Methylovirgula sp. 4M-Z18: one gene and its partner. The protein of the gene in region 2 binds, or shares a complex with, the protein of the main gene of each other region. Links are inferred from orthologs where the notes say so. Each region holds a gene or a part of one and is shown on either strand. Other genes may lie near its edges. The genes, in order: ccmB and ccmE.

Region 1 (6,715 bases), 3.3 Mb from region 2 along the record:
TGGTCGGGCCGGAAATGGCCGTAAAGGATGGCAAAACGCCCCATCGGCGTGGCGCCGTCGCCTTCGCGTTTCGTGGCGACGATGCCAGCAGGCCCCAGCGCGCAGCGAATCACCGTAGCCCCGGCGGTGAGGCGTCCTTGCGCCCGCTGGCCCGGCAGCGACGTCACCCGCAAGCGGCAAAGCAAGGCGGATTTGCGCGGCAAGCTGTACGAAATTGTCATGTATAAGCCCTTGACAACACATAAAAGGAGGCGACCAAAGGCGCCGAAGCTGTGTTATGTTGCGGTAATTTGGGCAAAAATGCCTGTCGTCTCAAGCCTGTGCCGCTTAGCCAAGAGGAAAAAATGATCCAAAGTCGCAAGATCTTGATTGTTGATGACGACAATGATCTCCGCGCCGCCTTGGCCGAGCAATTGACGCTGCATGAAGAATTTTCCGCTTCCGAGGCCGACACAGCCGCGAAGGGGCTGAGCGCCGTGCGCACCGACCCGCCCGATCTCGTGATCATGGATGTTGGTCTGCCCGACATGGACGGACGCGAGGCGGTCAAGCTCCTGCGCAAGAACGGTTTCAAAAATCCGGTGATCATGCTGACCGGACAGACTGCCGATTCGGACGTGGTGCTCGGCCTCGAATCAGGCGCCAACGATTATGTGGTGAAACCGTTCCGCTTCGCGGTGCTGCTCGCGCGCATCCGTGCCCATTTGCGCCAGCACGAAGCGAGCGATGATGCGATGTTCAAGATCGGGCCCTATACGTTCCGTCCGAGCTCCAAACATCTCGTCAGCGAGAAGGGCAGCAAATTGCGCCTGACCGAGAAGGAGACCGCGATTCTGCGGTTCTTGTACCGCGCCGGCCTGCAGGTCGTGCCGCGCGACATCCTGCTGCGCGAGGTCTGGGGCTATAATTCGAACGTCACGACCCACACGCTCGAGACCCATATTTACCGCCTGCGGCAGAAGATCGAATCCGACCCGGCAACACCGCAGATTTTGCTAACCGATGCGGGTGGCTATAAGCTGGTGCCGTAACCGGATCGCAGCATGGCTTTACAGGACGATATCGACAAACTGGCGCGGATTCCCCTCTTCGAAGCTTTGGGGACGGAGGCGCTGCGGCTCATCGCCTTCGCGGCGGAAGCCCGGATTTTACGCGCCGGCGACGTGTTGTTCCGCAGGGGCGATCGCGCGGACGGCGGCTATGTCGTGATCTCGGGCGCCTTGGCGCTCGAAGTCGATGACACCGGCGGCCCCGCGCCGCATATCGCGCAAGCCGGCGAACTCGTCGGCGAACTCGCGCTGCTCACGCCGATCGAGCGTCCCGTCACCGCCCTGGCGCGGGAACCGACCACTGTTTTGCGCGTGCCGAGGCCCCTGTTTCACCGCGTGCTGAAGGAATATCCGGAAGCCGCGAGCCGCCTGCAGCACATGATGCAGGAGCGGGTGGAGGGTTTCGCCCGCGAGCTCGACGAGATGCGGCAGCGGGCGCTCGAGGATTAACGCTGCAGCGCCCGTAGGGCGATGGCCGCGGCAAAACAGCCGACCGCCGCGCCGATCAGGGTCAGCGCGCAGAGAATGGCGAACGGGGTCGCGAAGGGCATGGGGCTGAGCGCTCCCGCTGCGGCTGCCGCCGAGACGCCGAAAATCAGCGTCGGGATCGAAAACGGCAGGATCAGGATCGCGAGCAGCAGGCCGCCGCGCCGCAAATGCACGGTCAGCGCCGCCCCCAGCGCGCCGAGAAAGGTGAGTGCCGGCGTTCCCACCAGCAGTGACGCCGTCGTGCCTGCAAGCGTCGGCGGGTCGATGGCGAGCAACAGGCCGAACAGAGGTGCGGCGACGACCAGCGGCAGGCCGGTGACGACCCAATGCGCCGCGCATTTGACCGCGACGATCAATTCGAGTGGCACGCCGCTCATCAAGAGCAAATCGAGCGACCCGTCCTCCTCGTCCGCCTGAAACAGCCGGTCGAGGCCGAGCAGCGAGGCGAGCAAGGCTGCGATCCACAAAATCGCCGGACCGATGCGGCCCAGGAGTTTTTGATCCGGACCGACCCCGAACGGCACGATGGTGACGAGGCAGAGGAAGAAGATCACCCCCATCACCCCACCGCCGCCGACCCGCCTAGCGAGCTTGAGTTCGCGCAAGAAGAGCGAGGCGATCATCGGAGAGAAAACCAGAGTGCTGGGGCGCGCCTGATCCGGTCCTTCGGACCACCTTCTCCCCGCACGCGGGGAGAAGGGCGCACGGCCCCAAAATTTGTTCTCGCCCCCCTCACGCGTCCCCCAGTCGCAGCATTTTTGCGCCTTCGAGCCCCAGCGGCAGATGGGTCGCCGCGATGACGATCCCGCCTTTCTGCCGGTGCGTGGCCATCATCCGATCGAGCCGCCCCTGCGAGGCCGCATCCAGCGCCGACGACGGCTCGTCCAGGAGCCACACCGGCCGCTGCGCCACCAGCAGGCGTGCCAGCGCCGCGCGCCGGCGCTGGCCGGCCGAGAGATAGGTGACCTCCGTCTCCGCCGCCGCGCCGAGCCCGACCTCCGCCAGCGCCTCCGGCACGGGCAACGGGGTCCGCCACGGATGCGCCAGCGCGCGCGCCCAGAATCGAAGCGTCTCGGCGAGGGTCAGCACCGATTTCAGCGCGTCCTTGTGCCCGACATAATGCGCGGCCTCCTGCAGCGGGCCCTCAACCGGGAAGATCCAGTCGATCCGCCCGGCGGCCATGGGCAGCAGTCCGGCCATCGCCCGCAACAGCGTCGATTTGCCCGCGCCATTCGCACCGGTGATCAGCAGGGCATCACCGGCCGCCAGCGAAAAGGCGACATCGCTGACGACGCGCCGGCCGCCGCGTTCAATGGCAAGGCCCGTCACGTTCAAGGCCATTTCGTGGTATGGATCAGACAATCGGGCCCTAGCTCTTGTTCTGGAATTTATCTAATCTATAAGCACAAATGGCTCGCATATCTAAGAGCGCATCTTGTGATATGTGGACAATTCTACGACAGTCCCTTCCTTCCGCTCATTCCGGGGAAAATCCATGGCGTCTCTCGACAGTTTCAAAAGCCGCAAATCTCTTAAGGTCGGTGCCAAGACCTATCATTATTATTCGCTGAAGGCGGCGGAGAAGAACGGCCTGAAAGGCATCTCCAACCTGCCTTATTCGATGAAGGTGCTGCTCGAGAATCTGCTGCGTTTCGAGGATGGCCGCTCGGTCACGAAAGAAGACATCCAGGCGGTGGCGACCTGGCTGAAGAACAAGGGCAAGAGCGAATATGAAATCGCCTTTCGCCCTGCCCGCGTGCTGATGCAGGATTTCACCGGCGTGCCGGCGGTGGTCGATCTCGCCGCGATGCGCGACGCCATGACCAATCTCGGCGGCAACCCGGACAAGATCAATCCGCTGGTGCCGGTCGATCTCGTCATCGACCATTCGGTGATCGTCGACGAATTTGGCTCGACAAAAGCCTTCAAGAAGAACGTCGACCTCGAATATCAGCGCAACGGCGAACGCTACCGCTTCCTCAAATGGGGCCAGGGCTCGTTCGACAATTTCTCGGTCGTGCCGCCCGGCACCGGCATCTGCCACCAGGTCAATCTGGAATATCTCGCCCAGACGGTCTGGACGAAGAAGGAAAAATACAAGCCCGCACGCGGCCTGGCGAAGACGGTGGAAGTCGCCTATCCCGACACGCTGGTCGGCACCGATTCGCACACGACCATGGTCAATGGCCTCTCGGTGCTGGGTTGGGGTGTTGGCGGCATCGAGGCGGAAGCCGCCATGCTCGGCCAACCGCAATCGATGCTCCTGCCCGAGGTGATCGGCTTCAAGCTGACCGGCAAGCTGAAGGAAGGCATCACCGCGACCGATCTGGTGCTCACCGTGACGCAGATGCTGCGCAAGAAGGGCGTGGTCAATAAATTCGTCGAATTCTACGGCCCCGGCCTCAACGACCTGCCGCTCGCCGACCGCGCCACGATCGCCAATATGGGCCCCGAATATGGCGCGACCTGCGGCTTCTTCCCGATCGACGTCGAAACCCTGAATTATCTGAAGACCACCAGCCGCAGCAATCCGCGCGTCGCGCTGGTCGAGAAATACGCCAAGGCGCAGGGCCTGTTCCGCACCCGCACGACGCCCGATCCGGTGTTCACCGACACATTGGAACTGGACCTTGGCTCCGTCGTCTCCTCGATGGCCGGACCGAAGCGTCCCGAGGGCCGCGTCGCGCTGGAATCGGTCGCGGACGGCTTCAACGCCGCGATGGAAACCGAGTACAAGAAGATCGCCGACATCGCCAGCCGCTATAAGGTCGAGGACAAGAACTTCGACGTCGGCCATGGCGACGTGGTGATCGCCGCGATCACCTCCTGCACCAACACCTCGAACCCGAGCGTGCTGATGGCGGCGGGCCTGCTCGCCCGCAACGCGGTGGCGAAGGGCCTCACCGTCAAGCCGTGGGTGAAGACCTCGCTCGCGCCCGGCAGCCAGGTCGTCGCCGAATATCTCGACCGCGCCGGCCTGCAAAAACCGCTCGACAAGCTCGGCTTCAATCTCGTCGGCTTCGGCTGCACCACCTGCATCGGCAATTCCGGCCCGCTGCCGCCGGAAATTTCCAAGGCGATCAACGACAATGGCGTCGTCGCCGCCGCCGTCCTGTCGGGCAACCGCAATTTCGAAGGTCGCGTCTCGCCGGACGTGCAGGCGAACTATCTCGCCTCGCCGCCGCTCGTCGTCGCCTATGCGCTCGCCGGTTCGGTGCAAAAAGACCTCACCAAGGAGCCGCTGGGGACCGGCAGGGACGGTAATCCCGTCTATCTGAAGGACATCTGGCCCAGCGCGAAGGAAGTGCAGAGCTTCATCACCAAGAACGTAACCAAGTCGATCTTCAAGTCGCGCTACGCCGACGTGTTCAAGGGTGACACCAATTGGCGCAAGGTCAAGGCGCCTACGGGCCAGACCTACAAGTGGGACATGGGCTCGACCTATGTGCAGAACCCGCCCTATTTCCAAGGCATGACGAAAACCCCTGCGCCCGTGGAGGATATCGTCAACGCCCGCATTCTGGCGCTCTTCGGCGACAAGATCACCACCGACCACATCTCGCCCGCGGGCTCGATCAAGGCAGCTTCGCCGGCCGGCAAATATCTCTCCGACCATCAGGTGCGCGTCGAGGATTTCAACCAATACGGCACGCGGCGCGGCAATCATGAAGTGATGATGCGCGGCACTTTCGCCAATATCCGCATCAAGAACTTCATGAACAGGGATGGGCAAGGCAATGTCGCTGAAGGCGGCATGACCCGCTACTATCCGGGCGGCGAAGCCATGTCGATCTACGATGCGGCTATGAAGTACCAGGCGGCGAACGTACCGCTCGTCGTCTTCGCCGGCACCGAATACGGCAACGGCTCGTCGCGCGACTGGGCGGCGAAGGGCACCAAGCTGCTCGGCGTGCGCGCGGTCGTCGCGCAAAGCTTCGAGCGCATTCACCGCTCCAATCTCGTCGGTATGGGCGTGCTGCCGCTCACCTTCGACGAAGGCACGAGTTGGCAGACGCTTGGCCTCATCGGCGACGAGCAAGTGACGATCCACGGCCTCGGCGAAACCCTGAAGCCGCGCCAGAAGATGGAAGCGGAAATTCTCTTTGCCGACGGCAAGGTGAGGAACGTGCCGCTGAACTGCCGCATCCTGACCCTCGACGAAATCGAGTATTTCAAAAACGGCGGCATTTTGCAGTACGTGCTGCGCCAATTGGCGGCGTAAGTTAAGAGTATACGCAACAACGTTTCTGCGCGCCCCTTCTCCCGTCGGGAGAAGGTGGCACGCAATCAAATCGGGTATACCCGATTTGATCATCAAGAATGATGAACTTGGGCAAGCCCAAGTTCATATGCGTGACGGATGAGGGGACTCAGCCTGATCAGTTCCCATCTTTGTTTTTAGCCGTCGCGACGGCGCGCAGGATTTGATCCACTACCCAGTCGAGCCGTTCTTTGACCTCGTCGTTGGTGAATCTAAGCTCGAAATATCCGTACGACTCGATCGCCGCTCTTCTCGCCATGTCATATTCGAGTTGGTGATCGTGCTGCTTCCCGTCCAATTCGATGGTGAGTTTACATTCCGCGCAGCAAAAGTCGGCAATATGTCCGGCGATTGGATGTTGGCGGCGAAACTTCAGGCCGCCGAGTCGGCGCCCGCGCAGACAAAACCAGAGCAACTCTTCTGCTGAAGTTTGAGTCGCGCGCAATTTGCGGGCGATTTCGATGTATTTAGACATTGCGTGGAATATGTTTCCACTCAATGGTTGTTGCGGCAAGCAAATGCTGCAAAAATCACTAGGCGCGACCCCTCATCCGTCACGCTTCGCGTGCCACCTTCTCCCTATGGGAGAAGGAAGGCGTGATGATTCATAGTGGCCATCATCCACCCGCATAAATCTTCAAAAACCCCTCCGTCGCAGCTCGAACCACACTGTCATCGTCCCGCACCACCGGCATGCCGATCAGCCTCGGCCAAAACACGCTTTCCTTGATCATGCCTAGAAACTGTTGCGCGGCGAGCAGCGGATCGGCGATTGTGAGGCGGCCGCGCGCGCTTTCCGCGGCGAGATAATTTTGCACCAGCCCGATCGCCGGACCCTTGCCGCTTTTGAAAAACTCGGCGGCAATCTCGGGCAGGCGTTCCTGTTCGGCGGCGATCAGGCGCAGCAGGCCTAAAA
Region 2 (6,746 bases):
GCCGGCTGCCTTGGCAGGCGAGTCCTTCTGCGCATCCGCGACAAGCGCGCCGTGCGCGTCCTTGAGGCCGACACTGTCCGCGATCTCGCTGGTCACGGGCTGAATTTCGACGCCGATCCAACCGCGCGTCACAAAGCCGCGATCCTTGAGCTGGGCGACGACCTGCTTCACCACATCGGCAGGGATATCGAAGCCGATGCCGACACTGCCGCCCGACGGCGAATAGATCGCCGTGTTGACGCCAATCACCTCGCCATTGACGTTGAAGGTCGGTCCACCCGAATTGCCGCGATTCACCGGTGCATCGATCTGAATGTAATCGTCATAGGGGCCGGAGCCGATGTCGCGGCCGCGCGCCGAAACGATACCGGCCGTCACCGTACCGCCAAGGCCGAAGGGATTGCCGACCGCAACCACCCAGTCACCGACGCGCGGCGCGGCGCTCGCCAAATTGACGAACGGATAATCGCCGCCATCCTTGATCTTCAGCAGCGCGAGATCGGTCTTCTTGTCGACGCCGATGATTTTCGCATCGTGCGTCTTGCCGTCATCCATCGTGATCGTCACCTCGGTCGCGTGATCGACGACGTGATTGTTGGTCACGACATAGCCGTCGGACGAAATGATGAAACCCGATCCGAGCGCAACGCCCTGCCGCGGCTCGGGCCGATGACCTTGATTCGGCATCTGGCCGAACCGGCGCATGAATTCCTCGAACGGATCGACTTGCTGATTGCCGTCCTGGTTATCTGTGCTCGCCTGATCGTCGCTCGAATTGTCCTCCTTCATCTTCACCTTCACGGAGACGACGGCACCGCGGACGCGCTGAACCATGTCAGCAAAGCCGGGACCGTTTTGCACGGATTGGGCGGTCTGGGCCGAAGCGGCATGCGGGGAAAGCAGCAAAACATTGGAAGCGGCGCCGGCGAGTGCGACGAGAGCTACGGCACCGAGCAGGCCGGCACGAAAGGCCAGTGGCGTCTTGCCCGCGCGGTTGAAAAAAGGCTTATCGCTTTGAGGATCACGGAAGGTCATCTTAACTCATCTCCACAACAGGCATGGGATGTTTGGTCCCAGCGGTTGGTGGGCAAGATGAGCGGCGCCGCCTTACCGACATATGGCGACGATATGAAAAGTTGGTAATTAAAACCTGCGGCGATTCTGCGTCGAAAATGAAGGCGTTTTTTGAACGCCTTGCGGCGATCCGAAGGCACGTGCCATTCACACGCCCCCTTTGAAAATGCGCTTGGCAAAACAAGGCGTTATAGCGCATCCCGGATCTTACGGCGAGTGGCGGCGCGCCTCATCGTCGGCCTGCATCAGCGCCGCTATTTCGGCGTGCTCGTCGGCGCTCAAAGGCGCTGCGTCGGCGCTCGGCTGCCGCCGCTTGCGCCGCGCGAATTGCAGCAGCGCGAAAGCGCCGGCGCCGAGCGCCAGCACCGGCGCGAACCATAACAAAAACGTGCCGCGATCGAGCGGCGGTCGCAGCAGGATGAAGAGACCGTAGCGCGCGACGAGAAAATCGCGGATCGCGGCATCGCTCTCACCCGCCTTGAGATGCTCGCGCACGACAAGGCGCAAATCGCGCGCAAGCTGGGCGTCCGAATCGTCGATCGATTGGTTCTGGCACACGGGGCAGCGCAGTCCGGCGGAAATGGCCCGCGCACGCGCTTCAAGCGCCGGATCTTGCAGCATTTCGTCTGGCTTTACGGCGAGCGCCGACGTGCCGATGACAAGGGGGAGGAGCGCGACGGCAAGCAGAGCGGCAATCACGAAACGGCGCATTCCCATCATTCCGCCGCCTGCGCCGCGGCGGGCACCGATTTCGCACGCCGCGCGATGCCAAGCCGAATCCGCCGATCGGCGAGCGAAAGCGTGCCGCCGAGCGCCATGATAATGGCCCCGAACCAGATCAGCGTCACCAAAGGCTTCCAGTAGAGGCGCATGTCAACCGACCCATCGGCGTGCTGATCGCCGAGGCTGAGATAGATCTGGCCCAGATTGCGGGTCACGATGCCCGCTTCGGTCGTCTGCATCTGCCGCGTGGCGAAGCTGCGTTTGGACGGCTCAGCCTCGGCAAAGACGGCGCCGCCGGAGCGGATCATCGCATGCGCCACCGCTTCGCGGTAATTAGGCCCCGGCCGTTCGAACAATCGATCGATCGTGACCTGGTAGGGCCCGAGTTCGACCGGTTCGTTCAGGCGCAGCGTCACGATCCGTTCGACGCCCCAACCGGTTGCCGCGAGGCCGAGGAGCGCTACGCCGACCCCCGCATGTGCCAGCGCCGTCCCCCATACCGAAAGCGGCAGGCCAGCCGCACGGCTAAGGCCTGCCTGCCAAGACGACGCGCGGACAAAGATGCGATCCGACAAGTCGCCCAAAGATCCCAAAATGATATAGGCGGCAAGGCTCGCCGCAATCGGCGCCAGCACCGGGCCGCCATAGAACATCGCCTCGAGCGCAACCAGCACGGCGAGTCCAACGACGAGCGACGCCAGCAGCCGTTGCACGACGCCGAGAAGATCGCCGCGCTTCCAAGCCAAACGTTGGCCGAAGGGAACGATGACCATCAGCGCCAGCGTCAGCGGCACGAAGGTCAAATTGAAATACGGCGCACCGACCGAAATTTTTCCGCCGGTCAACGCTTCGAAGGCGAGCGGGTAGAGCGTTCCCGTGAAGACGATACCGCAGGCAATCGTCAGGAACAGATTGTTCAGAACCAGCCCCCCTTCCCGCGAGATCGGCGCGAACAAACCGCCCTGTTTCAGCACCGGCGCCCGCCAGGCGAACAGCGTGAGCGACCCGCCGATGAAGAACACAAGGATCGCGAGAATGAAGACGCCGCGCCGCGGATCGTTCGCGAAGGCGTGCACGGAAGTCAGAACGCCGGAGCGCACCAGGAACGTGCCGAGCAGCGACAGGGAAAAGGTCAGGATGCTTAAGAAAATCGTCCACACTTTCAGCGCATCGCGTTTTTCCATCACGATGATGGAATGCAGCAAGGCGGTGCCGGCAAGCCACGGCATGAGCGACGCGTTTTCGACCGGATCCCAGAACCAGAAGCCACCCCACCCCAACGTGTAGTAGGCCCAGTAGGAACCCATGGCGATGCCGAGGGTCAGGAAAACCCATGCGACCAAGGCCCAGGGCCGGACCCAACGCGCCCAAGCCGCGTCGATCCTACCGTCGATGAGCGCCCCCGCCGCAAAGGAGAATGTCATCGAGAAACCGACATAGCCGACGTAGAGCAGCGGCGGATGAATGGCGAGGCCCGGATCCTGCAGGATCGGATTCAAATCCTGTCCTTCGGCGGGCGCCGGAAACAGGCGCGCGAACGGATCCGAGGTGAGAACGATGAACGACAGGAACGCGAGCGCAATCAATCCTTGCATGGAGAGGACGAGCGCTTTCAAGGCGGCTGGCATGGTATGCGCGAAGGCTGCAACAAGAGCGCCAAAGAGCGCCAGAATGAGCACCCAGAGCAGCATGGAGCCTTCGTGATTGCCCCACACGCCGGAGATCTTATAGATCAACGGCTTTTGCGAATGCGAATTCTCGACCACATTGACCAGCGAGAAATCGGAAACGACATGCGCATAGGTCAATGCGGCGAAGGCAAGCGCCACAAGCACGAATTGCATGCCGGCGAGCGGCGCTGAGGTAGCCATCAGCGCGCGGTCGCGGGTCAGGCCGCCCCACAGCGGCAGCGCGACTTGCACACACGCCAGCGCGAGTGCCAGAACGAGGGCGTAATGTCCGGTCTCGACGATCATGGGCGCTCACTGTGACGGCGCATCGGAAGATCCTTCCTGCCAGCGGCCTTGTTTCTTCAACGCATCGACCACTTCACGCGGCATGTAGCGTTCGTCATGCTTGGCAAGCACGCTGTCCGCCGCGATCGATGCCGACCCATCGAGCACACCTTCCGCCACGACCCCTTGGCCCTCACGGAACAGATCGGGCAACAGGCCATGATAGACCACATGCACGTCATGGTTGCGATCGGTGATGACGAAATCGGTGACCATCGCTTCAGGTTTTTGCACCGAGCCTTCCTTCACGAGGCCTCCGATACGCAAGCGCGTGCCGGCCGGCAGATTCTTGGCGATCACCTCGCTCGGGCCGTAGAAGAAAACGATCGTGTCGCGCAGCGCGAACAGCACCAGGCCGGCGGCAAGCGCCAGCATGCCCCCCGCCAGAGCAATCACAAAAAGCCGCCGTCCCTTCCGCGTCATCCCTCATCCCTCGAGCATTTTCCAGAAAAGTTGTTCGACTTTTCGATTAAGAAAATGCGACAAAACAAAAACTACAGCCCGAGTTCGCGTGCCAACGCATCGAGCTGCTGCAACACATCTTGATCTTGCGCAAAGGCCGCGCGCGCCGATTTGAGCGCCTGCTGAGCCTTGTCGGTTTCCTGCAACACGCTATAGGCGCGAATAAGGCGCAGCCAGCCCGGAGCGTCATGCGCGTTCGCCGCGAGCCGCTGCGCCAAACCATCGACCATGGCGTGAATGGCGGCATTCTGCTGATCCGGCGGCAAGGCACTGATCGCCACTGCGGCCGGCGCCTTGCCGGCTCCGTCAAGCTTCGCCTGCAAGTCTTTCGCCCGCGCCCGCGCTTCATCGAGCCAATCGGCGTCGCCTGGGGCATGCGCGAGAAGGTCGGCGACGAGATCGAGCGCCTTGGCAAGATTGCCGTCCTGTTCGGCCGCGAGCGACAGATACATCATCGCGCGGGGTTCATAGGGCTGCTTTTGCAGCGCCGCGTCAAAACTCTTCCGCGCCTCTTCGGTCACGACACCCTGCGCCGCATAGACCTGAGCCTCGCCATAGCCGCTGAGCCGCACCGCCGTCTCGCCAAGCAACCGCATCGCGTTGCCATAAGCACTGAGCGCATCCTGGAAGCGGTCCATCCGCATGTAAATCGGCGCAAGCACATCATAGCCTTTGCCGTCGTCGGGATGCACGGCGAGCTGCGCTTCGACCTGCGCGACCATCGCGCTGACATCCATCGTGTCGAGCGCGGCGCGCTGGCGGGTGGCCGCCGGCTGATCCGGCATGTCGGGATGCCCGACCATCGCATAGAGCGACAGAGAAACGACCGGTACAACGGTCAACGCCGCCAGGGCACCGATGCGGCGCCGGCGCGTCGACGAAGCGGCGGCCTCCTCAGGGCGCGCCGCGCGCTGGGCGGCGAGTAGCCGGCGGCCGGCCTCCGCCTTGGCAAGGTCCGCATCTGCCTCCTGCAAGCGGCCCAGTGCCACGTCGCGGTCGATCTCGGCCACTTGCTGGCGGTAAAATGCAACATTGGGCTCCGCATGGCCCTGCCCGCGCCGCGCACGGCTCAAAGGCCACAACACCGTGAGAACGGCGGCCGCCAGCAAACTTGCAAACACAACCCAAATCATGGGCTTCCTGTAACGGTTTATGACCTCCAAGGGAAATAGCGCATCATGTCGCTGCTTGGCGGCATCATCCGGCCAGCGCCACCTTTTGCCGGCGTAATGGCTCAGTCCCTAGGCGCACGGGCTTTTGACAAGCCTCAATTGGTGATTTGCCACGTGCCATCAGCACCCTGGCAAGCCTGGCCTCTGCCGCTTTGCGGCCGGCCGTCGATATAGACCGTATCGGTATAGGTGCGGCAAGAGCCCGAAGCCTGCCCTGGATCGGTAAAGCCGAACGTACCATTGGCCCCTTTCCAACTCTTCTTTTGCCCGCTGCTGACCGCTTCATATTGCGCGTTGACTGCGGCCTGCCGGTCGGCTTCGGTCAGGCGCGCGCCCAACGCGCCGCCAAGCGCGCCCGGTCCCGGCGGCGACCCGGCGGGGAGAGCGGCTTCCGGCGCCATCGGTTGCGATGCCGGGGGAGTACCAGGTTGCGGGGCGGGAGCGACGGGCTGCGATCCGATGGGGGCGAGCGGTTGCGACGTGACGGGAAGGACGGGCGCCGTCTCGCCGGGGGCGGCGGCCTGGGGCGGCGGCGGATTGACGCGCCTCGGTTCCGGGCCGAGCCGGCCGCACGCAGCGAGCGGTAACATAAGGCAGGCGAGGCCCACCAAAGAAGCAGCTTTCATGATCTTCCCTCTAGGTCGTGGTGACTATTTAACCTTAGTCAGGCCTCGATCGCCGGCAGATGCAATTGCGCTCTTAACCCGCCGAGCGGAGAATCTTCAAGCTTTAACGTGCCGCCGTAGACGCTGACGAGGTCCATCACGATGGAAAGGCCGAGGCCGGAGCCGGGCTTGGTCTCATCCAGGCGACGGCCGCGGTGCAAAGCGGCGGTGCGCGATTCCTTCGGCAGGCCCGCGCCGTCATCGTCGATGGTGACGTCGAAAAACGGCCGGCTGGCTGTGTCGCCCATGTGCGCGGGCACCGCCTCGATCCGCACCCGGTGCCGTGCCCATTTGGCGGCATTGTCGGCCAAATTGCCGATCATCTCCTCGAGATCTTGCCGCTCGCCCCGGAAGCGCAAGCCGCCGGCCACCGCCACTTCGAACCGGATGTCGCGGTCCTGGTTGATCTTCGCGAAAGCGCGGACCAGGCCCTCGATGGTCGGCGTCACCTCGGTCATCGCGCCGATCACATTGGTTCGCGCCGCCGCCCGCGCCCGCTCGAGATAATAATCGACTTGATCGCGCATGATGCCGGCCTGTTCGCGCACCTTGCCCGCCAGGCCGCCCGCCTCGGCATCCGCTTCGTTGACGATGACGCTCAACGGCGTCTTGAGCGCGTGGGCCAGATTGCCCAC

The links.
Region 1: the proteins of ccmE (region 2) and ccmB are in contact, whole or in part, in a solved structure (PDB 8CE8), measured with the Escherichia coli proteins. The link is inferred for Methylovirgula sp. 4M-Z18 from one-to-one orthologs.

Annotation. Positions count from the first base shown.
Region 1 is NZ_CP149574.1:4,606,286-4,613,000, forward strand. The notes cover bases 329-3,250. They hold ccmB (heme exporter protein CcmB), read right to left. Parts: upstream 2,162-3,250; coding sequence 1,496-2,161; downstream 329-1,495. Other genes in these bases: V9T28_RS21320 (response regulator transcription factor), read left to right, coding at 345-1,031; V9T28_RS21325 (cyclic nucleotide-binding domain-containing protein), read left to right, coding at 1,044-1,499; ccmA (heme ABC exporter ATP-binding protein CcmA), read right to left, coding at 2,271-2,900; acnA (aconitate hydratase AcnA), read left to right, coding at 3,034-3,250. In the rest of the region: V9T28_RS21315 (L,D-transpeptidase family protein), read right to left, coding at 1-221; more of acnA, read left to right, coding at 3,251-5,760; V9T28_RS21345 (endonuclease domain-containing protein), read right to left, coding at 5,918-6,274; V9T28_RS21350 (TetR/AcrR family transcriptional regulator), read right to left, coding at 6,417-6,715. UniProt on the Escherichia coli protein: Required for the export of heme to the periplasm for the biogenesis of c-type cytochromes.
Region 2 is NZ_CP149574.1:1,309,171-1,315,916, reverse strand. The notes cover bases 2,508-5,460. They hold ccmE (cytochrome c maturation protein CcmE), read right to left. Parts: upstream 4,236-5,460; coding sequence 3,780-4,235; downstream 2,508-3,779. Other genes in these bases: ccmI (c-type cytochrome biogenesis protein CcmI), read right to left, coding at 4,307-5,407; V9T28_RS05950 (heme lyase CcmF/NrfE family subunit), read right to left, coding at 2,508-3,773. In the rest of the region: V9T28_RS05960 (Do family serine endopeptidase), read right to left, coding at 1-1,035; V9T28_RS05955 (cytochrome c-type biogenesis protein), read right to left, coding at 1,282-1,794; more of V9T28_RS05950, read right to left, coding at 1,791-2,507; V9T28_RS05935 (hypothetical protein), read right to left, coding at 5,542-6,072; V9T28_RS05930 (ATP-binding protein), read right to left, coding at 6,111-6,746. UniProt on the Escherichia coli protein: Heme chaperone required for the biogenesis of c-type cytochromes. Transiently binds heme delivered by CcmC and transfers the heme to apo-cytochromes in a process facilitated by CcmF and CcmH.